DNA from 2 places in the Fictibacillus sp. KU28468 genome. Region 1 is predicted to be linked to the other one. Evidence: riboswitches for the same ligand, from Rfam matches in the RefSeq annotation. Region 1 holds a riboswitch; the other holds the start of a gene.
What was found. A riboswitch is a leader RNA that binds a small molecule or an ion and turns the genes downstream of it on or off. The one in region 1 is predicted to bind S-adenosylmethionine.
Positions count from the first base shown of each region.

Region 2: another riboswitch for S-adenosylmethionine. It lies ahead of OKX00_RS18095 (homoserine dehydrogenase); the one in region 1 lies ahead of OKX00_RS20045 (bifunctional homocysteine S-methyltransferase/methylenetetrahydrofolate reductase).

Region 1 is NZ_CP110666.1:3,788,742-3,804,341, forward strand. It holds gene OKX00_RS20000 (phosphotransferase) at 1-57, opposite strand, end outside; gene OKX00_RS20005 (hypothetical protein) at 101-370, opposite strand; gene nhaC (Na+/H+ antiporter NhaC) at 404-1,801, opposite strand; gene OKX00_RS20015 (amino acid permease) at 1,987-3,393, opposite strand; gene OKX00_RS20020 (serine hydrolase) at 3,481-4,275, opposite strand; gene OKX00_RS20025 (spore germination protein) at 4,506-4,739, opposite strand; gene OKX00_RS20030 (spore germination protein) at 4,839-5,081, opposite strand; gene OKX00_RS20035 (spore germination protein) at 5,119-5,361, opposite strand; gene OKX00_RS20040 (MBL fold metallo-hydrolase) at 5,435-6,376, opposite strand; SAM riboswitch class I at 6,491-6,603, shown strand; gene OKX00_RS20045 (bifunctional homocysteine S-methyltransferase/methylenetetrahydrofolate reductase) at 6,700-8,547, shown strand; gene metH (methionine synthase) at 8,540-11,989, shown strand; gene OKX00_RS20055 (PTS sugar transporter subunit IIA) at 12,171-12,677, opposite strand; gene pdxK (pyridoxine/pyridoxal/pyridoxamine kinase) at 12,892-13,704, shown strand; gene OKX00_RS20065 (YfhD family protein) at 13,829-14,026, shown strand; gene OKX00_RS20070 (YojF family protein) at 14,167-14,517, shown strand; gene bshB2 (bacillithiol biosynthesis deacetylase BshB2) at 14,529-15,191, shown strand.
Region 2 is NZ_CP110666.1:3,437,215-3,452,814, reverse strand. It holds gene OKX00_RS18120 (ABC transporter substrate-binding protein) at 1-582, shown strand, start outside; gene OKX00_RS18115 (hypothetical protein) at 637-777, shown strand; gene OKX00_RS18110 (GNAT family N-acetyltransferase) at 877-1,344, shown strand; gene OKX00_RS18105 (HPr family phosphocarrier protein) at 1,504-1,752, shown strand; gene OKX00_RS18100 (undecaprenyldiphospho-muramoylpentapeptide beta-N-acetylglucosaminyltransferase) at 1,983-3,053, opposite strand; SAM riboswitch class I at 3,179-3,288, shown strand; SAM riboswitch class I at 3,389-3,497, shown strand; gene OKX00_RS18095 (homoserine dehydrogenase) at 3,608-4,873, shown strand; gene OKX00_RS18090 (endonuclease MutS2) at 5,376-7,334, shown strand; gene yjcZ (sporulation protein YjcZ) at 7,466-7,666, opposite strand; gene OKX00_RS18080 (glutathione peroxidase) at 7,863-8,348, opposite strand; gene OKX00_RS18075 (MFS transporter) at 8,558-9,727, opposite strand; gene OKX00_RS18070 (DMT family transporter) at 9,841-10,755, opposite strand; gene OKX00_RS18065 (hypothetical protein) at 11,466-12,251, opposite strand; gene OKX00_RS18060 (LapA family protein) at 12,412-12,684, shown strand; gene OKX00_RS18055 (hypothetical protein) at 12,779-13,159, shown strand; gene OKX00_RS23265 (hypothetical protein) at 13,248-13,670, opposite strand; gene OKX00_RS18045 (NADPH-dependent FMN reductase) at 13,860-14,417, shown strand; gene OKX00_RS18040 (hypothetical protein) at 14,499-14,648, opposite strand; gene OKX00_RS18035 (aspartyl-phosphate phosphatase Spo0E family protein) at 15,076-15,243, shown strand; gene OKX00_RS18030 (hypothetical protein) at 15,240-15,428, opposite strand.

The DNA.
Region 1 (15,600 bases):
CAGGGATGACAGCACAGCATCAGATAAAAAGACTTTCTGACCCCGAACCTGTTTCATCACTCCCGCCTCCCTTCTTCCTAAAGATCTGCTTATTTTACATCTATCGTTTCATCATATGAACAAAAGGAAGCCTGCATTCACCCAAATAAAAAAAGGGGCTGTCCTGAAAGTCGAAAATGACCTTCAGGCAGCTCCTTTGACGTGAAAAATCTTCAATGAAAAGTTGATTGGAGTGCAAGGTGCGAGACTCCTGCGGGACTAGCGTGACAGGTGAGACTCCCGCAGGCGCTTGCGCCAAAAAGTAGGCGTTCACGCCGGTAAGGCTCACCGCACGCCCCGAGGAAAGCGAGCAGCCTGGAGCGGAGATCAACAGCTACCAGACTTCTTGGACAGCCCCAACTTTTTATGAAGCTTTAGATAGTGTTTCTGCATGCCCTTTTTTCTTGGCTAATCCAATTCCTGTGTACCCGTAAAACAGGGTAAACAGCGGTGACAAGTACAGTAAAAAGGCGAACGGGATGTAATCAAGAGCAGATACTCCGAGGGTAGCTGCGAAAAAGGCACCGCTCACACTCCACGGAACGAGAGGATTAATCAGTGTACCCGCATCCTCCATCGTTCTTGTAAGATTTATTAACGGGACTCCGTTTTTTTCATAATGCTTTTTAAAGGCCTGCCCCGGCAGAATGATAGAAAGATACATTTCCCCTGTCAAAAGGTTCACTCCCAGCCCTGACGCAGCCGTCGCTGCAATCAGATGGCCTGTTTTCTTAAGCGAGTTTTCAAATGAACGAATCATGATATCGATAATTCCTAGTTCCTGAAGAAGTCCGCCTAGTGACAGGGCGATGATGATCAGTGAAACCGACCACATCATCGGGATAAGACCGCCCTTGTTTACAATCGCATCAACCGCATCGCTTCCTGTTTTCATATTCAATCCATTTTCCAGCGCATTGATCATATGAGCGATCGTAAAGGCCCGATTGAGGAAGACGGTCGTGAGGACAGCCGTCACCACTCCTGTAAGCAGCGTTGGAATGATCGGCATCTTTCGGAACGCCATCACCATTACGATAAATGGTGAAATAAGCGTGAACGGTGTAATGGTAAAGTGTTCACCCAACGTCTTTTTCATTTCAGCCAACTGTGCTATCGACGTTCCTGACGGCTGATGTCCGGCAAAGAAAAAGATGACTGCTGTAATGATTAGTGCAGGTACAGTGGTCCACATCATATGGCGAATGTGTTCAAATAAATTGACACCTACCGTACCCGAAGCCAGATTAGTGGAATCAGACAGCGGTGACATCTTATCTCCAAAACACGCACCACACACGATTGCTCCGGCAGCTAAGCCAGGATTCACGTTCAGCACATGAGCAATTCCCATGAGAGCTACTCCTACCGTACTAGCGGTCGTAAAACTGCTGCCCGTAAACGTTGATACCAATATGGTAATAAACAAAGCACTCAGCGCGAACCATTCGGGCTGAATGATATTCATGCCGTAAAATAAAAGCGTTGGAACGGATCCGCTCATCATCCAGCTTGCGATAACAAAGCTGATCATGATCAGAAGCAGCAGCGGCTGTATGCCGCTTACTACTCCTGAGATGAGCCCCTTCTCAATCGTTTTCCAATCTGCTCCCCAGAACACGGCAAAAATACCGGTAAGTATAACACAGAAAAACAACGGAATATGGGGTTCTACCTTAAGAACGACAAGGCTTGTAAACATTGTTGCTACAATTAATAAAAATAACAGGATGACTCCTGAAGGTTTGATTTTACTGTTCATGCTTGACCTCTCCCTGATGCAATGCTCTTTTGTTTCACTTAAACACTTAAACGCTTTTATGCGTTGAAGCATTGTTGTACAATTACCAATAGTAATTGACTTTCTTTATTCTGTCAACCGAAAAACAATAATTGGAAAATGAAAACAAAAAAACAGCATCCCTGTAATGGAGATGCTGTTTTTCGTTATATTGCTTTACGCTGCAGTGCTGCTGTTTTTTCTCTTTTCTTAATGACCAAGTAATAATACAGGTAACAGCCAATAAAGAAAGGAACACCTAAATAAAGAGCGAGACGCTGTGCAGGATCAAAGGCCATACTGATCAAAACACCAAGGTTCAGCGTAGTGGCGAAAAGCGGAAGGATTGGAAACAACGGTACCTTAAACTTCAAATCCTCAACTTTTCCTCCGTCACGGATGAACTTTCTTCTAAAGGCGAACTGTGAAGCGGTAATGGCAATCCAGCCCACTTGCGCACCCAAACCTGCCAATGACAGAAGCCATTCAAACACTGTTTTTTCCGCTTTAAATGCAGACAATAATGAAAGCAAGGCAACGCCAATTGTGATATACAGCGCGTTCATCGGAATACCGCGTTTGTTTACTCTTCCCAGAGCCGGACTGGCCATTCCTTCTTTTGAAAGCGAGTAGAGCATACGAGTTGCCGCATACAAACCTGAGTTGGCAACAGACAGCAGCGCGGTTAAGATAACGAAGTTCATAATATCCGCAGCATACGGGATGCCGATGCTGTCAAAGACCACGACAAACGGGCTTTCCACTTTTCCTGCTTTAGACATTGGCATTAATGCGGCAAGCACACCAATCGCAAGAACAAAAAAGAAAAGTGTTCTCCAAACCGTTTGACGAATGGAACGTGGAATGGTTTTTTCAGGATTTTCACTTTCTCCAGAAGCTATTCCAATCAGCTCGGTTCCCTGGAAAGAGAAGTTAACAGCAATCATGGTGACAAACAGAGCACTGAATCCATTCGGAAACCATCCCGCTGAAACAAAATTTGTGAAGCCTGGAGCTGAGCTGGCGCCTTTCATATCAACCAGACCAAAAATCACCGCTCCGCCAAGTATAATAAATAAAATGATGGCAAGAACCTTTATGCTCGCAAACCAAAATTCTGATTCTCCGAAAGCTTTCGCAGAGAGTGCGTTCAAAGAAAATAATATACCTGCAAAAATTAAGCTCCACATCCAAAGTTCGGAATGAGGGAACCATCTCTGCATTAAAGCTGAAGCTGAGAAAAATTCCAGGGCTACGGTAACCGCCCATCCTAGCCAGTAGAGCCATCCGACGGCAAAACCTGTTCCAGGCCCGATAAATTTAGTCGTATATGTTTGGAAAGAACCGGATACAGGCATAGCAACTGAAAGCTCACCAAGACAGAGCATCGTCAAGTACATGATAAATCCGCCAACGAGATAAGAAATCACCGCGCCTGCCGGACCTGCATCATGAATGGTCATTCCCGAACCGAGAAAGAATCCGGTTCCGATTACACCACCCAGGGAGATCATAAATAAATGCCGCGCTTTCATGCCCCGCTTGAGCCCTTGATCATTTTGATTCGTAATCATCTGTTCACCTCTGTTGTTATGTATACGTTTTCATTAAGTATTCATAATTTTATCATTTTTTGTCGAAGAAGCCAAAAACAATTTTTTCTAATTTTTTTGATAACTCAAGAGATAGTCATTCAACGCTTTCCCAATAAGCGCCAGGGCTTGTCTTCCTTCTGCTTCACTCGGTAAATTTTTCGTTAGAACCGCTGCAAACAGCTTTTCTCTCTTAAACGTGAAAATGCCTGCGTCGTGCTCTACTCCGTCCAATTCTCCGGTTTTATTCGCGATGGTTATCTTTTCTTCATCCATATAGGCGGGAAGCTTATAGCGAAACTGCTGATTTTGAAGAATATGAAGTATGGTTTGGCTGCTCTTGTCCTTTAACCTGCCTCCCCTGTCAATCTCCTTCAGCTGAAGAATAACATCTCTTGCGGAAGTATAGTTGTTCTTTCCTTGCTTAACAGCTTCGAAATCCATCAGCTTGCGTTGGAGCACTGTCTGGCTGCAGCCCAATTCAGCCAGGAGATCATTAATTCTCTCCATGCCTGTTTTTTCAATCATAATGTTGGCTGCCATGTTATCAGAAACAGTGATCATCAACGTGAGTATATCTGCTACAGTAACAGCTGATTCATCAGAAAAAAGCTGGAGAACCCCGGCACCGCCAACCCTTACCTCCTGTTTTAATGAAATACGGGAAGCGAGATCGATTTGACCTGCTTCTGTCTGCCGAACGGCTTCAATTAAAATGGGTATTTTGATAAGGCTTGCGGCTGGGAATACCTCATCTGCCTGATACTCAATGTGGCCATCCTCCGTTTCAATCCAGTAAGCATAATCTCCATTTTGGCCGCTAATAATGTCATTTACCCTGTTATTCAGTTCATTTAACTTCATTCCGTGCTCCTTTCTAGTAAGTGCATTGCATTTTATCTGTATTTTGCAGTGATCGGATCGTATTTCTTTGAGATTGGATCGTATTTTCACGAAATCGGCGCGTATCCTTTCCAGATCCGATGGCAACTCCTTTAAGATTATTCTCCATCACTACCACCAGACTTCTTTTTTAGAGAAAAGAAATTCTTCTCGGACAAAGAAAAAGAGCGCTCCCATTAAGCGCTCCTTCATTATTTCTGCTGATCGTCCTGTCCTTCGCTTTGACCCATATCATTTTCGTCGTTGTCTTCGTTGAAGTTGATCATATACGCGCAGGCATCTGAGCAGTCACCGAACGCCACAACCGCCCCTACCGATTTGGTATTGGCTGTATGGCTGTTCTGGACGGTACTTCCAATATCGATGTTTCCATTTTGAGTCACACCATTTGTGATGATTTTTCCTATTCTGAAAGAAAAACGCAAATCTGTTCCATCCTTTTCGCTCTTTACCTACAGTGTATGGCTTGAACAAAAAGCTGATTGGACAGACTCCCTCTTTCGGTAAAAAAAGGCGGGTGAACGTTAAGGCTGGTTAGTGACTGGAGCGGACGGGTTCGCTACCTGGCCTTGGTCGCTGATATCCGGATCGATGTTGCTGTTCACCATAAATCCAGTTGACGGAGAAAAGTCTCCAAGAGAGATCGTAGAACCAACTGACTTTGTATTGGCTGTATGGCTGTTATGGACGGTCGGGCCGATATCGATGTTACCGTTCATGGTCACACCATTCGTTTTGATATTAAAAATATTAAACAAATATGGCATGAGGTGACCCCCCTTCTTCTTTTATTGCTCCATTTCATTAAGGCTGGTTTGCAACCGCAGTATCTGCATTTCCGTATTCATTTTGATCATTAACATCCGGATCAAAGACCATGTTTTTCATCATGGCTTCTGCTGGTGAATGATCTCCTACAGAACTATTGTCGCCTGTAGATTTTGTATTTGCTGTATGGCTATTATGAAAGGTTGATCCCAGATTCAATGAACTGTTGCTCGCCAGACTATTTATCTTCAGATAGTAAATATTAACCATGCACCCCATTGCTATCTCCACCTTTAAAAGTGTTAGTGTAGTGTATGATAAATGTCCCTTAAAGGTGAAAACGGGAATCAGGCTATTGCGGCTGCTCCTTTCCACTTTTCCACCATGTCTCCCCGAGTGACAGAATCTTAAGACCTTGCTGCTCCATTCCCTTTCTAGCCCACTCTTTACCCAAACGCTCCAAGGCTTCAGGCCCTGTATCATCCGCCAGCCTGTAAGCTCCGTAATGCATTGGAATACAGTAGGCTCCCTTTGTTTCCTGAAAAGCTTTCACAGCATCTTCAGGATTAATATGCGATATTTTCATAAACCACTCCGGTTCATAAGCCCCTATCGGCATAAGAACGGTATCGAGTTCAAATTGATTTCCAATCTCCTTAAAGCCTCTGAAATACCCGGTGTCTCCTGCAAAATAAAGTGTTTCTCCTGTCTTCATGTCTTGAATGACCCATCCTCCCCAGTGAGAAGTATTCATATCAAAAGCCGTCCTCCTGGTCCAATGCTGAGCAGGGACGAACGTGAGCGACAGCCCCTTTTCAGAAAAGTTATCCCACCAATTGGCTTCGAATACCTTCTCATATCCTTTTTTCTGAAACATTGATTTCAAACCTGCTGGCACGTAAAAGGAAATATCTCCTGTCAGATTTTTAATACTTGGAAAGTCAAGGTGGTCGTAGTGGCCATGGGAGATGAAGACGAGATCGATCTCTGGCAGGTGTCTGATGGGAATTCCGGGATCAGTCAGCCGCTTTTGCAGCCCCATCTTTTTTGCCCAGACAGGATCGGTCAGAATATTGCATCCGCCCATCTGAATGAGAAAAGTAGAATGGCCGATCCATGTGATGGAATGATGCTGCCGGTTTTCTTTTAATCTGCTGATCTCCTTTTTCGGGCTTTGCGGAATCTGCTGAGCTAAATCTTTTTTGTTGCCGCGCCTTTCTCTTCTCCACCGCAGCAAATCTTTAAATGTATGTGTGTTTTGTATCCCGTCAAGGTTGGTATACTTATTCTTCATTATAGGAGTCCCCCTGTGATAAAAAGCTCAACCATTTTTTTCATTTGAAAAAGCTATTGAAATCTTCCAACAATTATTGTAAGGTATAGAGAATTAATTTTATAGCGATTTGGTTTCTTATCCAGAGAGGTTAAGGGAATGGCCCGTTGACACCTCAGCAACCTTCAGCTCTGCAGCTGAAAAGGTGCTAAGTCCAACAAGTTCGAATCGAACTTGGAAGATAAGAAGAATGACCTCGAACTTTCAAAGTCTTCTTCTTTAAGAAGGCTTTTTTTATTTTATTGGGCCGCTGGAAGATACCGAACTAACAGGAGGACCGCATAATGGGATTATTGAAAGATCTTGAAGACAAAATCTTGATTGCCGATGGGGCAATGGGAACACTTCTCTACTCGTATGGAACGGATTGCTGTTTTGAGCAGCTGAATCTGACGCACCCTGATCAGATTCAGTCCATCCACCAGGCTTACATACAGGCCGGTGCAGATGTCATTCAGACCAATACGTACAGCGCCAACTATATTAAACTGCAAAGATATGGATTGGAGGAGCAAGTCAAAGAGCTGAATAGTGCGGCTGTAAGACTTGCAAAAAAAGCAGCTGCCAATGAAGCGTATGTACTGGGAACCATCGGAGGAATCCGTGGAACGGGCCCAAGCTCACTTACGATTGAAGAAATAAAGAGAAGCTTTAGGGAACAGCTCTACTGTCTTCTGTTGGAAGGAGTGGATGGCCTTCTTCTTGAGACCTTTTACGATTTGGAAGAATTGGAAACCGTTCTTGAAATTGCACGCGGCCAGACCAGCATTCCGATCATCTCGCAGATTTCTTTGCAGGAAGTCGGTATTCTAAACGACAGAACACCCATCAATACAGCGATTAGACGCCTTGAAGATTTAGGAGCGGATGTCGTAGGGCTGAATTGCCGTCTTGGGCCCTTTCATATGATCAAGACACTTGAGGAAGTGGAAATTCCCAAGCATGCCTATCTTTCCTCCTATCCGAATGCAAGTCTTCCTTCCTATGTGGACGGAAAATTTCAGTATGAAGGAGATGCGGAGTATTTCAAAAACAGTGCTTCACTTTTCAGAAACCAAGGCATCCGCCTGCTCGGAGGCTGCTGCGGAACAACTCCTGCTCATATTGAGGCTTTCGCTGAAGAGCTTCATGGACTGAAGCCTGTTACCGAAAAGGAAGTCAGACAGCGCCCAGAGCCTATTGCCGTTGTTGAAACGAGGCAGAAACCTGGGATTTCCCTGCCTGATATTCTAAAAGAAAGGCGATCGGTCATTGTTGAGCTTGATCCTCCCCGCAAGCTTGATACCTCCCGTTTTTTTGAAGGAGCAAAGGCATTGAAAGAAGCCGGGGCAGATGCCATTACGCTTGCAGACAACTCGTTGGCATCACCAAGAATCTGCAATACCTCCCTATCTTCTTTGGCTAAGGCACGGACTGGAGTCCAGCCGATCGTTCATCTCGCTTGCCGAGACCGGAATATTATCGGTCTGCAGTCTCATCTCATGGGGCTGCATACACTCGGACTTCACGATATTTTGGCAATTACCGGGGATCCGGCAAAGGTAGGCGATTTTCCGGGAGCTTCAAGCGTCTATGATGTTACCTCCATAGAACTGATCAAAATGATCAAACAGTTTAACGAAGGGGTTTCACTTTCCGGAAAAGACTTGGGACAAAAAACGCAATTTACCGTCGGTGCCGCCTTTAATCCAAATGTGAAGTCACTGGAAAGAGCGGTTCAGAGGGCAGAGAAAAAAATAGAAAGCGGCGCGGACTACTTTATCAGCCAGCCGGTGTACTCTGAAGAGATACTGCTGGAGTTCCACGAAGCTGTAAAAGATCTGCCCGTTCCTTTCTACGTTGGGATTATGCCGCTCACCTCAAGCCGCAATGCTGACTTTCTTCATTATGAGGTGCCGGGCATCAAACTGACAGACGACGTGCGTGACCGTATGGCGAAGTTTAAAGACGACCCAGTTTCCGCAGCAAGGGAAGGCCTTGCCATCTCAAAATCTCTGATAGATGCCGCTTCTGAACTGTTTAATGGCCTCTATCTGATCACTCCATTCATGCGATATGAATTGACGGCTGAACTGACGGAGTATGCCTACGAAATTGACCGCAAAAAAACAAGGAGGATTCAGAATGTCTAATCAAACCCTTCAACAACAGCTTAAGAATAAAATACTGATCATGGACGGGGCAATGGGCACCATCCTCCAGCAAGCCAATCTGACTGCCGAAGACTTTGGCGGCGAAGACCTGGACGGCTGCAATGAAAACCTGAACTTTACCCGTCCTGATGTAATTCTGGATGTCCATTTGCAATATTTAGAAGCAGGTGCTGATATCGTTGAAACCAATACGTTCGGGGCCACTGATATCGTGCTCGACGAATACGGCCTCGGCTATAAAGCATATGAAACGAACAAAATAGCAGCAGAGATCGCGCGGGAAGCTGCCGATAAGGTCTCCACTCCTGATTGGCCCCGCTTCGTTGCCGGATCAATGGGACCAACTACAAAAACGTTGAGCGTTACAGGAGGCGCAACATTTGAAGGGCTGACCTCTTCCTATGAAGAACAGGCAAAAGGCCTTCTGGACGGCGGGGTTGATTTGCTTCTCCTCGAGACCAGCCAGGATATGCTCAATGTTAAAGCAGGTTTTATCGGCATTAAACGGGCGTTTAAATCAGCCGGAAAGGAAGTCCCGCTCATGGTGTCAGGCACGATTGAGCCGATGGGTACGACACTGGCCGGCCAATCGATTGAAGCCTTTTACATCTCGCTTGAGCACATGAAACCTTTGGCTGTAGGGCTCAACTGTGCAACGGGGCCGGAATTTATGACCGACCACATCCGCTCTTTATCCGCACTGTCTCTTTCAGCGGTAAGCTGTTATCCGAATGCCGGCCTTCCGGATGAAGACGGGAACTATCATGAAACACCAGAAACTCTCGCAAAGAAAATCAGCGCCTTTGCCGCAGAAGGCTGGCTCAACATCGCCGGCGGCTGCTGCGGCACGACACCAGACCATATAAGGGCCATCGCAGAAGCGTTAAAACCGCTGAAGCCGCGTACTGTCCCAGAAAGCCATTCCCATGCCGTGTCGGGGATTGAGCCGCTGATCTATGATGATCCATCCATGCGCCCATTGATGGTCGGCGAACGTACCAATGTTATCGGTTCACGAAAATTTAAGCGGCTGATCGCTGAAGGCAAGTTTGAAGAAGCAGCAGAGATCGCCCGCGCGCAAGTTAAGAAAGGCGCGCATGTCATAGATATCTGCCTTGCGGATCCTGACCGTGAAGAGCTTCAGGATATGGAGAATTTTATTAAGGAAGCTGTAAAAAAAGTGAAAGTGCCTCTTGTTATTGATTCAACGGACGACGAGGTGCTGGAGATAGCCCTGAAATACTCGCAGGGAAAAGCCATTATCAACTCTATTAACCTAGAGGACGGCGAGGAGCGGTTTGAGAAAGTTGCCCCTATCATCTCCCGTTACGGAGCAGCCGTTGTTGTCGGTACGATCGATGAAAAAGGCATGGGGGTCACAACAGACCGAAAGCTCGAGATCGCCAAACGATCCTACGATCTGCTTGTGAACAAATACGGAATCTCTCCGAGCGATATTATTTTTGATCCTCTCGTCTTCCCTGTCGGAACAGGAGATGAACAATACATCGGTTCTGCCAATGCGACAGTGGAAAGTTTGAGAAAGCTGAAAGAAACACTTCCTGAATGCCAGACGATCCTTGGCATCAGCAACGTATCGTTCGGTCTCCCGCCGGTCGGCCGGGAAATCTTAAACGCGGTATATCTATATGCCTGTACACAGGCTGGGCTCGACTACGCGATCGTCAACACTGAAAAGCTTGAACGCTATGCTTCTATCCCAGAAAAGGAAGTAGAGATGGCAAAAGCCTTGCTGTTTGAGACGAACGACGAGAATCTGGCAGCCTTTACAGAGTTCTACCGAGGCAAGAAAAAGGAGGCAAAAACTCCGGTCTTGGAACTGCCTCTTGCTGAGCGCCTCGCCTTTTACGTGGTCGAAGGAACGAAAGAAGGACTCATTCCGGATCTTGACCTTGCTCTGGCAGAGTATGATGCGCCTTTGGAAATTATAAATGGACCTCTTATGGCCGGGATGGAGGAAGTCGGCCGGCTCTTTAACGATAACCAGCTCATCGTAGCTGAAGTCCTCCAGAGCGCTGAGGTGATGAAGGCTTCCGTCGCCCACCTCGAGCCCCATATGGAGAGCAGCGGTGCGGTCAGCACGAAAGGTAAGGTCGTTTTGGCCACGGTTAAAGGGGACGTCCATGATATCGGCAAAAACCTTGTAGATATTATCCTTGGCAATAATGGATTTGAAGTGGTGGATCTCGGTATTAAAGTTACGCCGCAAGAACTGATTCAGGCCATTAAGAGGGAGAAGCCCGATGTGGTCGGCCTTTCAGGATTGCTTGTAAAATCTGCTCAGCAAATGGTGCTTACCGCTTCCGACCTGAGAGAGTCGGGTATTTCCGTCCCAATTCTTGTAGGAGGCGCCGCCCTGACCCGCAAGTTTACAGAAAACCGGATTGCTCAGGAATATCAGGGGACTGTGCTTTACGCCAAGGATGCGATGGACGGATTGAGCCTTGCAAACAAGCTTCAAAAAGGAGAAGTTTTTGAAAAGCCTGTGGCGAAAACACCTGCCGCACCTGTTACAGAAGCCACACCGTCCGGAGGAGGTACCGGCACCGCTGTTGCTGAGGCCGTCAGAGTCCGACCTTCCGTTAATCAGAGTTTAAAAGTATTTGTTCCAAAAGATACGGAACGCCATGTATTTAAGTCTTTCCCGCTCTCTTCTGTAGTTCCGTACATTAATCTGCAGATGCTGCTAGGACACCATTTAGGAGTGAAAGGAAAGGTTTCACGGCTGCTCGCCGAGAAAGATGAACGGGCACTGGAAATAAAAGGAATCGTCGATGGGCTGCTGCGGGAGAGCCAGGAGAAAAAACTAATCGATCCAGCAGCACTGTATCAGTTTTTCCCTTCACAGTCGGATGGCCAGAAACTTTATATTTATGATCCAAACGATACATCCCATATCATTGAGACGTTTGAGTTTCCACGCCAGACAAGAGAACCGAACCTCTGCTTGGCAGACTACGCCAAGCCCGTCGGCAGCGGCGAAATGGATTATGTCGGGTTCTTTGCGGTAACTGCTGGAAGCGGCATCCGCGAACGGGCACAGCAGCTTAAAGCCGAAGGCCGTTTCCTGGAAAGCTTTGCGCTTCAATCGCTTGCTCTTGAAACTGCGGAAGGATTGGCTGAACTCATTCACCGCCAGATGAGGGATAAATGGGGGTTCCCTGACCCTGTTACCCTTTCGATGCAGGATCGTTTTTCCGCGCGATACCAAGGCCAGCGCTTCTCGTTCGGTTATCCAGCATGCCCGGATCTTGAAGATCAAGCAAAACTGTTCAAACTTCTTCAGCCTGAAGAAATCGGCATTCAGCTGACAGAAGGATTCATGATGGAGCCCGAAGCCTCCGTCACAGCTCTGGTTTTCTCCCACCCTGAAGCCCGCTACTTCAATGTGCTGGTTTAAATAGCTTACGGGCGCGTTCGGAAGAATTACGGGCGGATTCGGGGAAAATACGGGCGCGTTTCAGGATTTTACTGGCGCGTCCGCGAAATTTACTGGCGTATATCGTCATTTTACGGGCGCCGGCCACTTCTACTCATTCCAAAATAAAAGAGACAGACCAGCAGCTAGTCTGTCTCTTTTATTATTTAATATCACTGATTTGCATGATCTTTGTGGTGCCGGCTTGGGCATGATCACTGCTGAACTTCTCAATCGCACCGGCTTTATTGCCATTCGTTATGATGACAGGAGTAACCGTGCTTTTCGCTTTTTCCTTTACAAGATCAACATTAAATGAAATGAGCGGCTGACCAGTTCTTACACGATCGCCTTCTTTTACAAGTGAAATAAAGCCCTCCCCTTTCATCATGACCGTTTCAAGGCCGATGTGAATAAGAATCTCCATTCCTGATTTTGTTTTAATGCCGACAGCATGCTTGGTCGGGAACACCTGAAGGATTTCACCATCAACGGGAGACAACAGCTCACCGTCTTCCGGCAAAATCGCGATGCCGTCACCCATCATTTTTTCAGAGAAAACAGGATCCGGCACATCTTCTAGGCCAATGATCTCCCCGTTTAATGGTGAAACAATGATTTCTTCTGTAGGCGCTTCATTTTCTTTTTTACCAAATAATTTTTTCAGCATGAGATCACCTTCTTCATTTAATTTGTTTGTTACATAGTAAAACATAGGTTGACCGTACGAAGCAAAGAAAATCTGTCTGCTGTTACTTTTCACTTTTTCAGGTCAGGTTAAACGAATATTATAGGAAATCATGAATTTTGTCTCGCTGGCAATCATTGTTATAATAGAATATATAGTTGAAATTTAAAAGACAGGCATAAAAGGAGATTGGACAATGAGTAAGTTTAAAGCATTAACCATTGCCGGTTCTGACACAAGCGGCGGAGCTGGTATTCAGGCGGATTTAAAGACATTCCAGGAGCTCGGAGTTTACGGCATGACAGCCATCAATGTCGTTGTGGCCCAGGATCCTCACAGAGACTGGTACCATGAAGTATTTTTACTTCCTCTTGATTTGTTCAAAGCACAGCTTGAAACCGTTCTGGCAGGAATCGGAGTGGATGCTGTAAAAACCGGTATGCTTGCTTCTGTTGATGTTATTAAGGCCACTGCAGAAGCTATTGATAAATATGATATAAAAAATGTGGTCGTTGACCCAGTAATGGTATGTAAAGGGGCAGAACCGCTTCAGCCTGAACTCGCAGACACGCTTCAGAATGTTCTTGTACCGAAGGCCACCGTCGTCACGCCGAACCTTTTTGAAGCTGCCCAGCTTAGTGGAATGGCTCCGATTACAACTGTTGATCAAATGAAGGAAGCCGCTCAAAAGATCCAGTCTGCCGGCGCTAAATATGTCATTGTTAAAGGCGGCGGCAAGCTTGCTCACGAAAAAGCAGTCGACGTTTTGTTTGATGGCGATAATTTCGATATTCTTGAATCTGAACGAATCGATACGACCTATACTCATGGAGCAGGCTGTACGTATTCTTCTGCAGTCGCTGCAGAATTAGCCAAGGGGAAATCAGTAAAAGAAGCGATTGCCGTTGCAAAAGACTTTATTACAGAAGCTATCCGCAACTCGTTCCCGCTGAATCAATATGTCGGGCCCACCGACCACAGTGCATACCGCAACTCCAAAATTAAATAAACCATACAAAGAGCAGACATCATTTGTTTTGCTCTTTTTTTATTCATGAGATTTATCCTGAATAAAAACATCCTGAACTTGGGATTCTACTCACATACCATTTTAAGAAAAAGGTGGGTTAACCATGGGCAGAGGCAACAGCCATAAACAGCCGGCACGTGATAAAAACAAAGCCAAACTTCCTCAAGTTCCGAAAAATGAAATCGTGCACGACAATCAGGAAGTGGAACTGGCAAAAGAACTGACTTCACACTATGAATTGAAATCACCTCCAGGCTTTGATCCAACAGAAGTGGTGCGTAAGGATGAAAAAAAGAAATAGAAAGCTGAAAGAGGGATTAAACTTTTTAATGCCTCTTTTTTATGCTTAGTATTTCAATCTCTTTGCTAAGCAGTTTATTTAACGCTTTGCCATCCTTAAAGTATAATGATTGAAATGAAGCTTTTTGAGGAGGGAAAACCTTGCAGCCGATTACACCAGAAACGGTTCAAAATGAGATTGATCAATTCTTGAACCGGGACGTTTATTTGCATTTGGAAACCACAAATGGAGCATACGCCTCTCATTTTAATCAGTCTTTTTTTTCAGTGGGCGCTTATATACGCAACGCCAAAATAAATTTTGAGCGCGGAGTGATTACGGGAGAAAAATCTCCTTATCGTGCAGGATTAAAAATTAACATTGGGTGGGTTTACGCTGAAGGTTTGACGCATTGGGAAGTCAACGAAGACGGACAGCTCCTGCTTGCAGGGCACGATGCAGAAGGTAAATTAGCCGTCGCTCTTCAGCTAAGTCCTCATCCGTTTGAATAGGAGGTAAACGTATGTCACACGAACATGTTTTAGTCGTTTTTCCACATCCTGATGATGAAGCTTTCGGCGTCTCTGGCACCATTGCGATGAATACAAAAAAGGGAGTCCCTGTCACCTATGTCTGCCTGACTCTTGGCGAGATGGGGCGCAATATGGGGAATCCACCGTTTGCCACCAGAGAATCCTTGCCAAAGATCAGAAAAAAAGAGCTGGAACAAGCCGCTCATGTCTTGAACATCGACGATTTAAGAATGTGGGGGCTGCGGGATAAAACGGTTGAGTTTGAAGATCCGAAAACGTTGGCCGCACGAATCGGAAACGTGATCGATGAACTGAAGCCTTCACTCATCATTACGTTTTATCCCGGCTATAGCGTCCATCCTGACCATGAAGCTACCGGGGCCGCTGTCATCCGAGCGGTTGAACAGCTTCCTGAAGATCAGCGGCCGGACGTTCATTGTGTCGCATTCTCGAATGATTGCTATGAAATGCTCGGTGAGCCCGATGTGATCAATGACGTGAGTTCCGTTTCCGATCAAAAGCTTGAAGCGATTAAAGCCCACCGTTCCCAAACCGAATGGATCATTGCCGCCATGGCGGAAGAAAACAAAGAGAAAGTTCCAGAAGTGTTAAAACGAATCAACAGAGAACAGTTTTGGACCTATAAATTCTAAAAAAAAGGCTGACGCCAGAAAGACACTTTTACGTGTACTTCCGGGTCAGCTTTTTTTGTATTGAGTATATAAGTAAGCGTGGCGAATGAACGTACGAAGACGATGCCGCCGTATTATTTGCCGGGCGCAAATCTTCAATAAGCTTTGTGATCTTTCTTTATGTTTAGGGCGCGTTACTTTAAAAAGGTAAAGGATTAGGATCATGTTACAATTGGTTTCATAGTAGGATTTGGTGTTATATAGAATTGAAACGGAGAAAAATAATAACAGGTGCAGCTTCTGTAAATCACCCAAGCTGGCTACAGCGCTTCTTCACTCTTGTCCCGAATTCAATGGACTGAACCAGTTAATTACGAATTGCTAGAGAAGATAATTGAATTTAATATCAAGGATAAGGCTGAGAATCCGA
Region 2 (15,600 bases), 350 kb from region 1:
GTAGGCTATCCTTCTATTCCCATCAATGAAGCGATGGTCAAAACAATGGTGAAACATGATGGAGGCAATCCTGAAAAAGTGAAGATGACAGATGTCGGCTGGGATATCATCCCCGCGATGGCGGCTCACAAAGTCGATGGAATATCTGGAGGGTATATCAACCATGAACAGATTCTCTTGAATAAAGAGGGCCATCCTGTACGGTCCATTGATCCTGTAAAGTACGGTGTTCCTGATTATTATGAGCTCGTTCTTGTTTCCAGTGAAGATGGACTGAAAAAGAACCGAAAGCTTTACCAGAAGTTTTGGAATGCGCTGAAAAAAGGCCAAAAGGATGTACACGATTATCCGGACCAGGCACTGAATGTCTTATTTAAGCATGAAAACAAAGAATTCCCGCTGGATCAAAACGTAGAAAAGAAAAGCCTGCAGATCCTGCTGCCTTTAATGGACAGCGGAAAGAAGCCTTTTGGCTATCAGGACAAGCGTTCATGGAAAAAGGTTTCGGATTGGCTCTATGAAACCGATATGATTAAAAAGAAGGAAGATCCACGGAACGCTTATATTAATTTTGAGCAATAGAAGAATAGACTCCTCGAAAATGGTTACGGTAATAACCAAAGAGGAGGTGCCGTTATGGCTAACAGTGAAAAAATCCGCAAGCAAAACGCTGAACAGCGAAAAGGAAAAGCTGATATTCCAAAAGGAACGTTTGCTGATTCGATTGCCAATCAGGGAGACATAACTGAAGCAAAAAATATCAAAGAGAATAAATAGCAAGGAGGGCGTACTCTAATCAAGGGTGCGCTTTTTCTTATTTAGAAAGAACGATAGTATACAGGTTATGATGGATTCAGATAAAAGGGGAAAGACGTTGTGCTGACATGGGAGAAGAGCGGTCCTGACAAAACTATGGACGAACTGGAGATCATGAACACCAATCCGTTTTACAATAAGCTGTTTTACGGTCGTGGCGAAGTTACATTTGAAGAGGTGACGGAAGACTTAAAGGGATTGGAAGGATCCCCTAGACAACGCTATTTGATTAAAGCGGATGGCAACAACGCTGCGATCGTTGAGTACATTCTGAACAATCCGAAGGACCATAAACCTTGGCTTGGATTTTTAATGGTACACAGCACTTTCCACAGACAGGGGATCGCAAAGGAAATCTATCTGGCATGCGAAGAAGAGATAAAGAAAAATAACAAACAATACTTGCGTCTCGGTGTACTTAGCGGGAATATCCCTGCGCTTTCTTTTTGGTTCAGAATGGGTTTTGCAGAAATAGAAGTAAAGGAAAGCGAGGGAAAGCTTCTTCATATTCTTGAAAAATATCTTTAAACCGCTAATCAAGTCCTTTTTCCTAAATTCATTCTTACTCACATAAAGGCGAGTGTGCACGCATATCCTCATTGGTGTGCATAAAAGCTAAACCAGCTTAACATGTGCTTAATGATAGTGCATTAAAATGGCAGGGAAAAAGAATAGGAGTGGAAGGTAATGAAGACATATTGCTTTTTACAGGAAAAAATGAATTCTGCGACAATTAACAAGCTCGTTCTTAAGGCGAACGAATATGAAGAGTGCCAGATCTATTTTGAACTTGATAACTGCCAGATGAACGCTAAAAGCATTCTTAGTATGAGTAAGCTTCGCGGTATTGCCGGGCTATGCTGCATATCTGCCCAGGGCATGGATAAACAGCACGCATTGGAAGGTCTGAGACAGATCTGCGCTGGGAAAATATAACCATAAGAAATAATCGGGCGAACTATGATTTTTGAACATATATAGGATTTGTTGAAAATAATTAAGGCGAATTTGAACATAAATCCTTATTTCAGCGATTTGACAAGTTCATTTCAGCTTTCTGTCCCGACGCACAATAAAAAAGCTTGCACCGCATTATTTGGGCCAAGCTTATCTATTGCTTTTTCCTCTCATAGCTTTTCCCCATCTCAGAGGAGGAATGGGGAAAGTCATCCTTTTGCTTCTTCTTTAATGATGGAAAACAGATGGTCTAACGCATTACTAAGCTGGCTTTCTTCCATTCTGCTGATATAGGCTTCCTGATTTGAATAAAGCTGCTCAATGCCTTGCATAAGGGATTCAGCAGTCAGGTCTTCTTCAAACAGAACTTCGCAATAGCCTTGTTTTTCAAATGATCGGGCATTTTCAATTTGATCTCCGCGGCTTGCTTCTTTTGAGAGTGGAATGAGAAGCATTGGCTTTCTCAGTGACAAAAACTCAAAGATAGAATTAGAGCCTGCTCTTGAAATGACAAAATCCGTTGCTGCAAGGATATCTGCGAGCTCATCCGATACATATTCGAACTGGATGTAGCCTTTTTTCAGAATGGAAGAATCCTTCTGGCCTTTTCCGCAAAGATGAATGATTTGAAAGCGGGGAAGCAGAGCGTCAAGGCTTAATCTTACGGCCTCATTTATTTTTTTTGATCCGAGACTTCCTCCCATGATCAAGATGATCGGTTTACCAGGAATCAAACCACAGAAAGCTCTCCCCTTGACTGCGATCCCTTCATGCAGCTCCTTACGGATAACAGCACCCGCGTATACCGCTTTTTCCCTTGGAAGATGATCAGTGGTTTCGGGGAACGTTGTACACACTTTGTTAGCGAAGGGGAGTGAAAGACGGTTTGCAAGCCCTGGACTAAGATCGGATTCATGGGTCACAATTGGCACCTTGTTCATCCGGCTGCCGAGGATTACGGGAACGGATACGAAACCACCCTTTGAAAAGACCACGTCTGGTTTTATGGTCTTGATGAGCCGAAATGCTTCAAATGCTCCTTGCATGACACGGAACGGATCTTTAAAATTGTTCCAGTCAAAATAGCGCCTTAGTTTACCAGTAGAGATGCTGTAATAGCGGACGCTTTCGATGGTTTCTGTCAGTTGCCGTTCAATTCCTCCTTTTGAACCGATATAGCTGACTTCCCAGCCTTCTTTTAAGAACAAAGGAATCAGAGCCAGGTTAACAGAAACGTGCCCGGTGGAACCTCCCCCGGTGAATACGATTTTCTTGCCCAAACCTTCCACCCCTTTTATTTATGTGTTTCTATCATACCAAAAATAATCTGCAATGATTCCAGAAATATCTGAATAATGGTTGACGCTCTCCTGTTTGCCGTGATAGAGTAAGACTAATTTAATGAAGCTTATCAAGAGCGGCGGAGGGAAAGGCCCAATGAAGCCCGGCAACCTTCAAGTATTCTACTTGAAAAGGTGCTAAATCCTTCAAAGGTAAAACTTTGGGAGATAAGAGACGGATCGGAACCATACAGCTCTCTTATCTTCGTGATAAGGGGGTTTTTTGTACTAAAAAAATAAAGTGCTACATAACATGTTTCAATCTCATGATAATACTCTTATCCAGAGTGGCGGAGGGAAAGGCCCGATGAAGCCCGGCAACCTTCAAGTATTCTACTTGAAAAGGTGCTACTACCTGCAGGAAAGAACCCTGGATGATAAGAGGAGGCCGGACTGCAGACCTCTTCTTTAGGAAGAGGTTTTTTCTTTTGCCATCATACAGATACCATTCATCCACTAATAAAAAATTTGCTTTTGCAGAAGGAGTGATTGTGTTGAAAGAATTAAAAATAGCACTGCTGGGGCTGGGGACTGTAGGATCCGGCGTATATACATCCATCATGGATAGAAAAGGTGCTTTAGAAGAATTGCTGGGTCATCGTCTGAAGCTGTCCAGTATTTTGATTAAGGATTCTTCCAAAGCAAGGCCTTTCGTAAAGGGGGTACCGTTGACGTCCGAATTCGAGAAGGCGATCGGGGAAGAAGTGCCTGATGTGGTCATTGAGGCGATTGGCGGAATCGAGCCTGCACGGTCTTACATCATACAATCACTTGAAGCGGGATGCCATGTGATTTCTGCGAATAAAGATTTGATTGCCAGGCATGGAGAAGAATTAACAGAGCGTGCTGCCGCAAAGGGTGTCCGTTTTGTCTATGAAGCGAGCGTAGGCGGAGGAATACCGATTTTGAGAACATTGAGGGAGCTTTTAAGAATCAATCGGATTCAGCATGTAGAAGCCATTTTAAATGGAACGTCCAACTTCATTCTTTCGTACATGAGAACGACAGGTTCCTCGTTTGAAGAAGCGCTGAAACTGGCACAGAAAAAAGGATATGCAGAGCCGGATCCGACAAATGACATCGAAGGCTTGGACGCATTCTACAAAGCGATGGTGCTGAGCAAATGGATTTATGGCGTGCAGCCATCCTGGGAAGAAGTGCAGGTGGAGGGGATTGGAAATGTGCTTCTTGAAGAGATTCAACTGGCTGAGCAGCTGGGGCTTCGGCTGAAGCATCTCGTTCTTTTAAACGATAGACTTGATCTCCAGGTACAGCCTGTATTTGTGGATAGCGATCATCCGCTGTATGGTGTGGAAGGCGTGGACAATGCCGTCCGTATTCAGACAGACCTTCTCGGCTGTTTGACCTTGCAAGGGCCGGGAGCTGGTGCAGAAGCAACAGCAAGTGCCATTGTGGAAGACTTATTATCGATCTATGAAACTAGGGAAGTATATAGAAACAAACCGGCTGTATCGGAACTCTGCCCTAAGAAACAAGAACAAGAGGTGAATACCTACCTTCTCGTCGGTGAAAAAATTGATTTTACAAAGGAAAGGGTTTCAGCCATTGAAAGGCATGGAATCATTTTAGACCGGACTTCTCTTCGTTTTCAGCATACTTCCCTTGCTGCCCTGCTTTATGAAGGACCGCTCCCTCTAGAACAGGAGGATGAGTTTATTCCAGTGAACAGCATCTATCCGGTCCGTCTGTCAAAAAGCGGCAAGGGGGCAGAAAAAGAAAAGGTGCCGGTGGCAGAATAGGAGACAGGAATATCCGTGGAGAGTCGGCTCTCTGCGGATTTTTTTACCCATCATGTTGACAAAGGAAAGGGTTTTACATATGATGGAAGTAACAAAAGGAAGGGAGTTGTGTGGATGAGCGTTCACGTTCTTAACTAAGCGAATTGGATAGTTGGAGCAAAAAGGCCGTGCTTGAAGCGGTTGTATTCTTGATGTCTTTTTGCGGCCACCAATAGTTAAGAACAGCGGTCAGCATACAACATTATCATTTTCGTGTACGTATTTTGTGCAACGAACGATGCCGCGCTCTTTGGGCGTATTTTTTTATGCTTTTTACAGCTTCCATAAGTCAGGGGACAGCTGTATGGAGAGGCGTATCCTTCCACACGAAAATTGATAACAGGCAGAAATGGCGGCGGTCCATTTCTGCCTTTTTTATTGTCATGATCTGGCCCTGTTCCCGGGAAAGGGGGAACTGTTTTATAGATTAGCAATTCGAAAAAATATGAGGAGGCAACTACCTTTGAACACCCATACAATTAACATGCTCGAATTTAATAAAATTACAGAAACATTATCTGCGTATGGATTAAACGAGAGTACAAAAAGAAAAATTTTAGAGCTAATGCCCTCTGGACAGATCACAATCATTAAGAATTGGCTAAGAGAGACGACGGAAGCGGCAGCAATTCTTAGAAAGTCTTCAAGCGTTCCTATTGCGAACTTGAACGGGATCGACCATGTGATGACGATTCCGGATAAAGGCCTTCTCTTAAGCCCTGAACAGCTGCAGCTTATTTGCGGGCTTGCAGAAAACGTAGAGCGTTTGCAGCGGTATATGAAGGACAAAGAATTTCTTGCACCAACTGTATCTGCTTATGCATACTCTCTGTTTGAACTGAAAGACCTCAAATCTGAAATTCAGCGCTGTATCCGTAACGGAAGAGTGGATGACGGAGCCAGCAAGCCGCTTGAAAAAGTAAGAAAGAGGATGCTGGCCTGTGAGGAAAAAATCAAAGCGAAGCTGGATCATATTCTAAAATCACCGGCCTATCGGGATATGCTTCAGGAACCAATGATTTCGGTGAGAGACGGAAGGTATGTCATCCCTGTAAAAAGTAAATTTAAACGGAGCATGGATGGGCAGATCATTGATTCCTCTTCCAGCGGATCCACCGTTTTTATAGAACCGAAAGATGTCCGCAAGCTGCAGGATGAGCTTCAGCTTCTGCAGGCAGAGGAAGACATCGAAACAGCAAGGGTGCTGGGCAGATTAACAGGTCTGGTTGCAGGCTGCAAACATGAGATCTCAGTTAATATTGAAGGGATGCTTCATTATGATTTTATTTTTGCCAAAGCCAAATACAGCATCGCCCTTGATGGCAGGGAGGTTTCACTTAATCGTGAAAAACGGACCATTATCCATGAAGGAAGGCATCCGCTGCTCGGAAGCCATGCTGTTCCTTTGAATTTCCGACTAGGTGAAAACTATGGAGCACTCGTTATTACGGGTCCGAATACCGGCGGAAAGACGGTAGCCATAAAAACGGCAGGACTGCTGACGCTGATGGTTCAGTCGGGGCTTCATATTCCTGCTGGAGAGGGGAGCGAATTTGGAATCTATTCAGAGGTGCTGACAGATATCGGTGACCATCAGAACATTGAACAGTCGCTGAGCACATTTTCGGCGCATATGACGAACATTATCTCCATCCTTCAGAAGGCCGGTCCTGATACGCTTGTCATCCTCGATGAACTTGGTGCGGGAACCGATCCTGCTGAGGGAATGGGGCTGGCTGTAGCCATTCTTGAAGAATTGTTTGAGAGAGGCGCTTCCATTCTAGCCACGACCCATTACAGTGAGATTAAAGATTTTGCTTATCTTACTCCAGGATTTGAGAACGCATCGATGGCTTTTGACCTCGAATCTCTAAAGCCGCTTTATGAGCTGAAGATTGGGGAAGCTGGTGAAAGCCAGGCCTTTTCCATCGCGTGGAAGCTGGGTCTCGAACAAAAGCTGATCACAAGGGCAAAACAAATAACGAGCAAAGAGGTTTCAGAAAAGAAAGAGAGCACTATGTTCGATTTACTGCATGTAGAAGCACAAACGCAAATGATAAGGAAAAGAAGAGAAGCAGAAGAAGGGAGAAACCGCAAGATACGAGAGGCAGAAAAGAAAACGGAAGAAAAACCGGAAGCCCGGACATTCGAAGTGGGGGATCGGGTGTATGTATCCAGTTTAAAAACGGCGGGCATCATCTGTTCGGAAGAAGATAAAAGAGGAGAATACGAAGTGATTGTCCAAGGAGAAAAGGTGAAGATCCATAAGCTTCGCCTCACCCTCCATATTTCAAGAACCGAGCTGTATCCCGAGGGATATGATATGGATATTGTTTTTGAAACCAAGGAAAACCGAAAAAAAGACCGGCTCTTGAGCAAACGTCATGTTGATGGAATGGTGATCAACAGAGACGAAGAATAAAAGCTGCTAAAATGGTTGGTGCCTGGCACCACAATTACACAAGTGTGTAATTACGGTGCCAGGCACCAAAACCAAAACCAAACAAAAAGATCCAGGCGCTTCCGCCTGGATCTTTTTATTCTGCAGTAAAATTAGCAGCTGCTGCTGGATTCACATCCACCGAGATGGCCGATCCCGCACGAACAGCCGATGATGATCAAGAGGATAAACAATACGATAATAATCGCAAATCCTCTTCCGCCGCCGTAACCGTAGCCGCCATATCCGTGACATCCGCCGCCATAACCGTACCCGTAAGAAGCTGCAACAGGAACGTTTAGCGGAGCATTCATCGGTACATTAATCGGTGCGTTTGCATACATATTAAATTCCTCCTTCAAAATACTATTCCAACATCCTCGATACAGTATATGAAGGATCAGCCACTCGGTCTGGACGAATGCCTTGATGGCAAGCCTAAATTCTGGAGCAAAGAAAAAACGACGCTCTGGACCGTATTCCAGGGCGTGCGTTTTATGGAAAATCTTTTTATTGCTGTGCAAGCTGCGATTCAATTTCTTTTTTCATATCTTTGGGTGATGTCTGAGGAGAATGGCGGGATACAACAATTCCATTTCGATCAACAAGAAACTTTGTGAAATTCCATTTGACCACCTTTGAGCCTAAAATGCCGGGCGCTTCTTTTGTCAGGAAAGCAAAGAGAGGATGAATGTTGTCTCCTTTTACATCAACCTTTGCGAACATGGGGAATTTCACTCCATAATTCAATTCGCAAAACTCCTGAATTTCTTCTTCACTCCCAGGTTCCTGGCCTGCAAACTGGTTACAAGGGAAGCCAAGGATTTCAAGACCTTGTTCCTTGTACTGGTCGTAAAGTGCCTGAAGTTCCTTATATTGAGGAGTAAAACCGCATTTACTCGCTGTGTTGGCAATGATTAAAACCTTGCCCTCGTAGTCCCTGAGTGATTTTTCTTCCCCCGTGATCGTCTTTGCTCGATATTCATAAACAGACATTGTGACCCTCCTATTATATAAACGAAAGTATATAGCTTCAGTGTAGTAGGTTTTATTCAGAAAGGAAAATAAAACGCTTACCAATACATGTACGGTGCCAGGCACCGCCTTTTGACACTTGTGTAATTACGGTGCCTGGCACGCCAAAAAATCAAAAAAAAGCGACAGGGAGAATTCTCCTTGTCGCTTTTTCTATTCTTTTATGCTTCTTATGCCGCGGATATTGAGGCTTTTGCCCGCACACTATAAAACTGATAAAGGACGAGGGCGATGACGGACAATATGATTCCTGAGATATACGGAAGTCCCGCTGCAACAGAAAACAGCCAGCCGCCAAGCGGAGGCCCGATGATCCGTCCAAGCGAATCAAAGGAAGAGAGCAGTCCGGTTACACTGCCATGCCCTGATGTTGATGTTTTTGTTAAAAGTGCAGAGACACTAGGGCGGATTACACCATTGCCAATCCCGAAAATAGAAAGATAGATGGCCGCCGTCGTAAAGTTATGAACTAGAAGGATCAAACCAAACCCGGCAGCAGAAATGACAATGCCGGCCTGGATGACTTTTCCTTCGCCGAATTTTTTGGTCAGTCTGCCGACAAGTCCTCCTTGAACAAGAGCACCTGCAAACCCCATGATCATAAATATGTAGCCAAGGTGATTGGTATCAAGTCCAGCTTTTTTTGCAGCAAAATAAGCGAAAGTCGCTTCAAGTCCTGATAACGAAAGGGAAATGAACAGCTGAAGCACGAACAGAATGGATATGGCTCCCGTAAAAGCTTTCCATCTCGATCCAGGTTCAGACGGTCCATTCGTCCGGAGCTCTTTAGGCAGTGATTCCTTCAATACGAAAAGAACGAGAAAAAACGTGATAATTGATGAAATTCCAGCAAGATAAAACGGTGTGTTCAAGCTCGTCTTGGAAAAAACACCACCGATAGCCGGGCCGAAAATAAAACCAAGACCGACAGCTGCACCGAGGATACCCATACCTTTACCCCGGTTTTCCGGGGTCGTAATATCGGCTACATAAGCCATCGTTGTTGGCATGTTGGCGGATGAAAGCAGGCCGCCGATAATCCGTGCCGCAAAAAGCATCCAGAGCTGGCTGGAGACAGCCATCAAAAAGAAGGAAATAGAAAGTCCGGCGATTCCGATTAGCATGACCGGTTTCCGGCCGATCCTGTCAGAAACTCTTCCCCAGATAGGGGCGAAAAGAAGCTGCATCAATGAATAAACAGCCATCAGCAAACCGAGCTGTGCCGGATTTGCTCCGACCTTTTCCGCAAAAAAAGGAAGGACAGGAATAATGATTCCGAATCCAACCATCACTAAAAACATGACTAAGAATAAGATTGGCAACGCTTTTTTATTTTCCAATCTTGAGTCCCCTCCTGATCAAATCATATATCTATGTATTTTTATTTTAAAACGATAACCTGCATTAACTCTATAAACGTACCTCTTTTAACGGTTTTTATCAACTTCTGCATCTATACACCATGAGAAACAGCAGGATCATTTACAGGATGTGAGGGCCTGTTTGTTCTCAAAAATAGATACAGCCCTGTGCAGACAAGAAAACCTCCGGCTGCCTGGAATGCAGATATATGCTCATTCAGCATGAAATAGGCCAGTATGCTCGCGCCAACAGGCTCACCAAGGATATTGACAGAGATGGTTGTTGCACTTACGTATTTCATCAGCCAGTTAAAGAGGACATGGCCGAAGACGGTGGGAACAATGGCAAGTAAAAAGAAAACGGTCCAATCATGTTTGGAATAACCGGCCATAGCGATGCCAGCCCCCAAATTATAAAGAGCAAAAACAGCAATAGCGGATACAAAAACAGAAAGACTATAAAAATAAGAAGGAATACGCCGTAAAAGATGCTGTCCGATCAGCATATGAACTGCTACTGCAAGCGTCCCAAGAAGGGAAAGTACGTCTCCAAGCAAATTTTCGGGCGATATGCCAACGTCACCCCAGCCAATCAGCACAGCGCCGCAGATGGCGACCCCCATCCCAGCAAGCGAAGCGGCGGTGGTTCTTTCTTTAAATAGAAAGAAGGCCCCAATCAGAACAAAGACAGGCTGCAAAGCGAGTATGATCGTAGAGCTTGCGACAGTCGTCAGCTTCAGGGAACCCATCCAGAGCAAAAAATGAAGAGCAAGAAACATTCCCGACAAAAAAAGTAGCAGCCACTGACGAGGCGTAACTTGTTTCGAATGCTTGAACTGCTTACCTGCAAAAGGAAGCATGAACAGAACAGTAAAAAGCAGCCTGTACATCCCTTGAACGGAAACGGGAGCATCAGAAAGCTTAACAAAAATAGAAGAAAAAGAAACGGCGACAATACCGACGATTAACGGAATAAATACCGGAAAAGGGCACTTTTGTTTATCCATAGAGGCCTCCTGTATTCTCATTATGCCTATATGAAGTATACAGGATTTTTTATAAAAATCAGCCATTTTCTTACGGAGATTCCCAATAGAAATTCAAAAAAAAAAAACGGCTGACTGCTTATGCAGATCAACCTATTTTTTTATCTGTTTATTGAAGGCGGTGTTTGAAATGCTTGTTTCTTGGAAATAGACGGTAGATGACATGAAGCGCAAGAACGCCAGCCACTAATAGTGCGGCTAGTTTAATGTCTTGTAAATCTGTCTGTTTGACAGCAATTCCGATAAACGGCCAGACAATTACGAGGGAAAAAATGTCTCTGTTTCGCGCTTAAAATAAAAGGCGAAAGCGGCACCGACAATCAGCAATGACTTAATCCCCATGATAGAAGAATTGGTTCAAAAGGAGAAAATGAACAATGGATAAGAAACGGGAAACCATTAATGAATTCGCCAAAAATAAGCGGAAGTACATAAAAAACTTGAAGCAGGAACACCAAAACCAGGATAAAAACTAATGAAGCGGAGGCTCCTTGGGCGTAATGAGAGCCGCTCTTTTTTAATTTGCCAACTTAATATACGGTAATATTATGGACTCGGACGCTACTTCTCAGGTGATTTTTAGCAGCAGCAACAAAACAAGCGGCACGAAAACGGAAAGCCAGCGGCGAAAGGTATTTAAGAATACCTTTCGCCGCTGGCTTTTGTTAAGTTCAGTTTGCTTTATGTACGCTGCTGCTCACAAGCTCCCAGCGCGTGTACTGAAATTTCCAGACAGAGTCTGCGAAGGCAACTGAGTCTGCGTTGGCGATCCCGGATATTCTCTGAACACCCCGCAATTCGAATATGCCATCACCATTTATGTCTACAGGTGTGAGCATGCTGAATTTATTAGCGGATACCTTGATCGGTTTTACAAGGGTACCATTTTTATAGACCTCAGAGGTATCATATTTTTGTTTTCGTTCTTTTAAATTAATAGAAGTGATTTTTCCAGTGTTTTTAACTAAAATCGTAGCGTTGTAGCCATCTGTAAATCTTCCGCTGATTCCTAAAGAGGAAGGAACCGGAATTTCGAACACATGGTTATTTTTTGCAGATACTAGATGAAAGACAGAAGTTCCTCCGCGCCCGCCTGTTTCAGCCGAAATGTATGTCTCAGGAATATGGTCACCATTGAAATCAAAGAACTGAATGTGAGGATGATATCCCCCATCATTTAAATTTAAGGTTGTGAACCGATGGGTTGCTGAGTCTTGAAGAATCAAAAATAGATTTTCAGAGTAAATATTCTCCTGTTTTTCCTTTTGGCCCATTAACGTTACTACGTCAGGGCGCCGGTCACCTGTTACATCCATTTTTCGCTGTGACAGGACATAGATGGATGAACCGCTTTTATTTTCATTATTTTCTTGGCTGAGCGGGTTGGCAAGTGTCGGCGTTCCGGCGGTAATCAGTAAAATGAGGAAAAGAAGCATGTTGAAAAATATGGTCTTCACGAATTCTGCCTCCTTAATATCCTAATTATGGTTAATATGCCGATATTTCCATCGGTTCATACACATGGCTAACGAATTATTTTTTTGTAAATAAAATGAAATGTTTTTACAGGTTATCACTTCTTCAAACAGGGTATAAACCACTAAGGAGGGTTCGAATATGAAACAAACAATGAGTATGAAACCATGGATATTAGTGGGTATAGGTACTTCGGCTGCAGCCGTATGGTTATCATCAAAGCCTAACAGAATTCGAACAAAACTTGCATTGAAAAACATTAAGAGGAAAATTAAGCCTGACTATTCAGATAGAACGAAGGTTCTCCCTGTGGAAAAAGGCGGCCATCCTGATCCGAGCGATTTTGAAGATTCAAAAATGGTTTCAGAAGGTTCAGCCTATGGGGTCCATTATTTCAATGAAAAAAAGCAGTAAATAGGATAAACCTACTGTTTTATGAATATCAGTCAAGTTAGCCTCGCGCGTATGTTATTATGTTGAAATAACATATACGCGAGGTGATTTTGTTTTGAAGGCAAAAATTATCCTTTTAACAGCATTCCTTTTATTGGTAACAGGCACTGTTTATGCAGCCAGCTCAGTCCAAGTAAGGTCATATGGAGGAGATAAGTCCTCGTCTGCTGTTTCGTTTGACGACACCTATGCGACCATTTCGATAAAGAAGACGACAGGAAGCGGAAAGCTGAAACTTGAGCTTTGGCAAAAGCATTTATTTTTCCCGGATGAAAAAGTAGGCCAGACACCTTGGATAACAGAAAAGGGAGTAGGCTATCAAAAAGTGATCAATCTCGCTGGATCAGGGGATTATTATCTTAAAGTGGTAGACTCAGGCAAAGCTGGAGGAAATGGAATTGGCGTAAATTATAAGGCAACATCATTTCTGCAATGATTGATAGCTAAAAAGGCAGGGAATTCTTCCTTGTCTTTTATCATTTTCGCAAAAAAAAAGAGAATACATTACTGTATCCTCTAGCATTTCAATAATTTTCATGTCTCTCGCCTGGATAAAACTTTTCATCCAATTCCCATGATTCTACCATTTGGTAAGCGGCTTGCTGAGGGTAGCCTTTTCCGTACAGATAAGCCATGGCAGCAACCTCCCGCAAAGCATGTTCATAGGAGGTTTTCGGCGCTTCAGTCAATCCCCGTTTAACAAACCACTCGACGGCTGTCAAGGTCGATAACTTCAGGGGATTATTGTATGGAGTGAAGTAACCCCCGGCACCTGGAGCTGGACCTGGATAGCCCGGGTCTGGATAGCCCGGGTTTGGATAGCCCGGGTCTGGATAGCCCGGGTTTGGATAACCCGGGCCTGGACCGGCCCATCCTTGAGGCCCAGGAGGTCCTGAAAAGGGTGCTGGCCCCGGATAGGGTAAAGGAGGACCTGGATAAGGTAGCACGTTCGTTTCACCTCTCGTTTTAAGTAGCCTTTATGACAATCTAGTGTATGCAGGCGCCTAACACTCTGTGCAGAAGACATTGTTCCCTGCCTTTAAAGCTCAGAAACAGAATACTTAACCTATTTCAAAATTTAAGTATAATATATACAGGTAAGAACATTTTGGAAATTTAAAAGGCAGGTAATGAACATGAAAATTTTAGTTATGAACGGCAGTCCAACTGCGGAATCAAGAACCAGAGGCATTGCCGAGTATGCAGCAAACGTTCTGAAAGAAAAAGGTATAGATGTGTCCTTTTTCGACGCGGGAAAAGACCGTCTTCCATTATTCACGGGAGATACGGCGGAGCGGGAGGATGAAGCTGTTCGCGGTTTGAGTAAAGCGGCTGATGAAGCGGATGGTTTTTTTATTTGCACGCCGGAATATCACAATGGAATGAGCGGAGCTTTAAAAAATGCACTTGATTTTTTAAGCGGCGGCCATTTTAAGAACAAGCCAGTTGCCATCGCAGCGGCTGCTGGCGGCGGAAAAGGCGGAATTAACGCATTAAACAACCTGCGTACGGTGATGAGAGGTTTATACAGCCTTGTACTGCCGGATCAATTTGTCGCTGATCCCCTTCATTTCAATGAAGAACGGGAGCTGTCAGAAGAATTGGCTACGTTAAGAGTGTCTGCACTGACCGATCAGCTTATTGACTTAACAAAGGTCGTATCCGCCAACAAACAAAACCTTACTGAAGAATAATAAAGGAAAGGGGCTGTCCAGAAAGTCGAAAATTGACCTTCAGGCAGCCCCTTTTTGGCTTGAAAAATCTTCAATGAAAAGTTAATTGAAGTGGAAGATGCGAGACTCCTCGAAAATGAACTTCACATTTTCTTCGTGCGATATAACGCTGCCGAAGCTTTCCTTGTCCTGCGGGACTAGCGTGACAGGTGAGACTCCCGCCGGTGCTTGCACCAAAAAGTAGGCGTTCACGCGGTAAGGCTCACCGCACGCCCCGCGAAAGTAGGAGCTCGCGCCGGTAAAAGCGAGCAGCCTGGAACGAAAATCAACAGCTTACAGACTTCTTGGACAGCCCCTTTTTTTTTCGAGGAAGTAAAGTCTAGCTTCAGCTTTTCATTTGAACCAGCTTATGATTTCGAAATACCACATGCCGGCAAGGAAAATAACCCCCAGTGACAAGACGATAAATTTGACGTATCTCAAAAGGATTCTCCTGTCTTTTTACAATAGTATGACCAAAAGCCTATATGATAACGCGGCTTTTCAAAGGGAAGTTTGTATTGTTTTGTAACTTTATCACTTCTTTTGTTGAATCTCTTCTCAAACGTCAACTTTTTATAGATAATATCACTTGTGTATCTGAATATGTTGGAATTGATAGAAAAGGAGAGCATTGTGTGTGAGTAATGTAGAGTATCGCCAAAAATGGCTTTTAGAATCGATTGGAGTAAAAAAAGAAGAGCTAATCAGGCTGGCATTTCTCAGAGGGTTTACTAGTCATGAAACGGTCCAGTGCAGCCAGGAGCTTGACGGCCTGCTGAACGAGTACCAAAGAAACGTTTGTTAATTCATCGTTACGAGTTGCTTCGTTAACAGATCGACCCGTGTCAGGATCGCACGTTTAATCAGCAGCGGATAATCATTTTGAAACTCACTGAGAAGTGCCCGAATCTCGGTGATCAAGTCCAGTTCGTTTTCAAGAATAACATCTCTGCTCACTTGCTTAGGGAAGTCAATGACATTATTTTTCATCAAAACACCTCCGCGTAACTTACTTCTACATGAATGTAGTATTCCATAAAAAAGGAAACACTCCTGCACATAATTGTAAATGTTTTGAAAAGACGGCCTCAATTTTACAATAAAAAGCATCAGAATCTAAAAGAAGAAACGTTTTTTTCTTTCCTTGATTATGGGTATATTC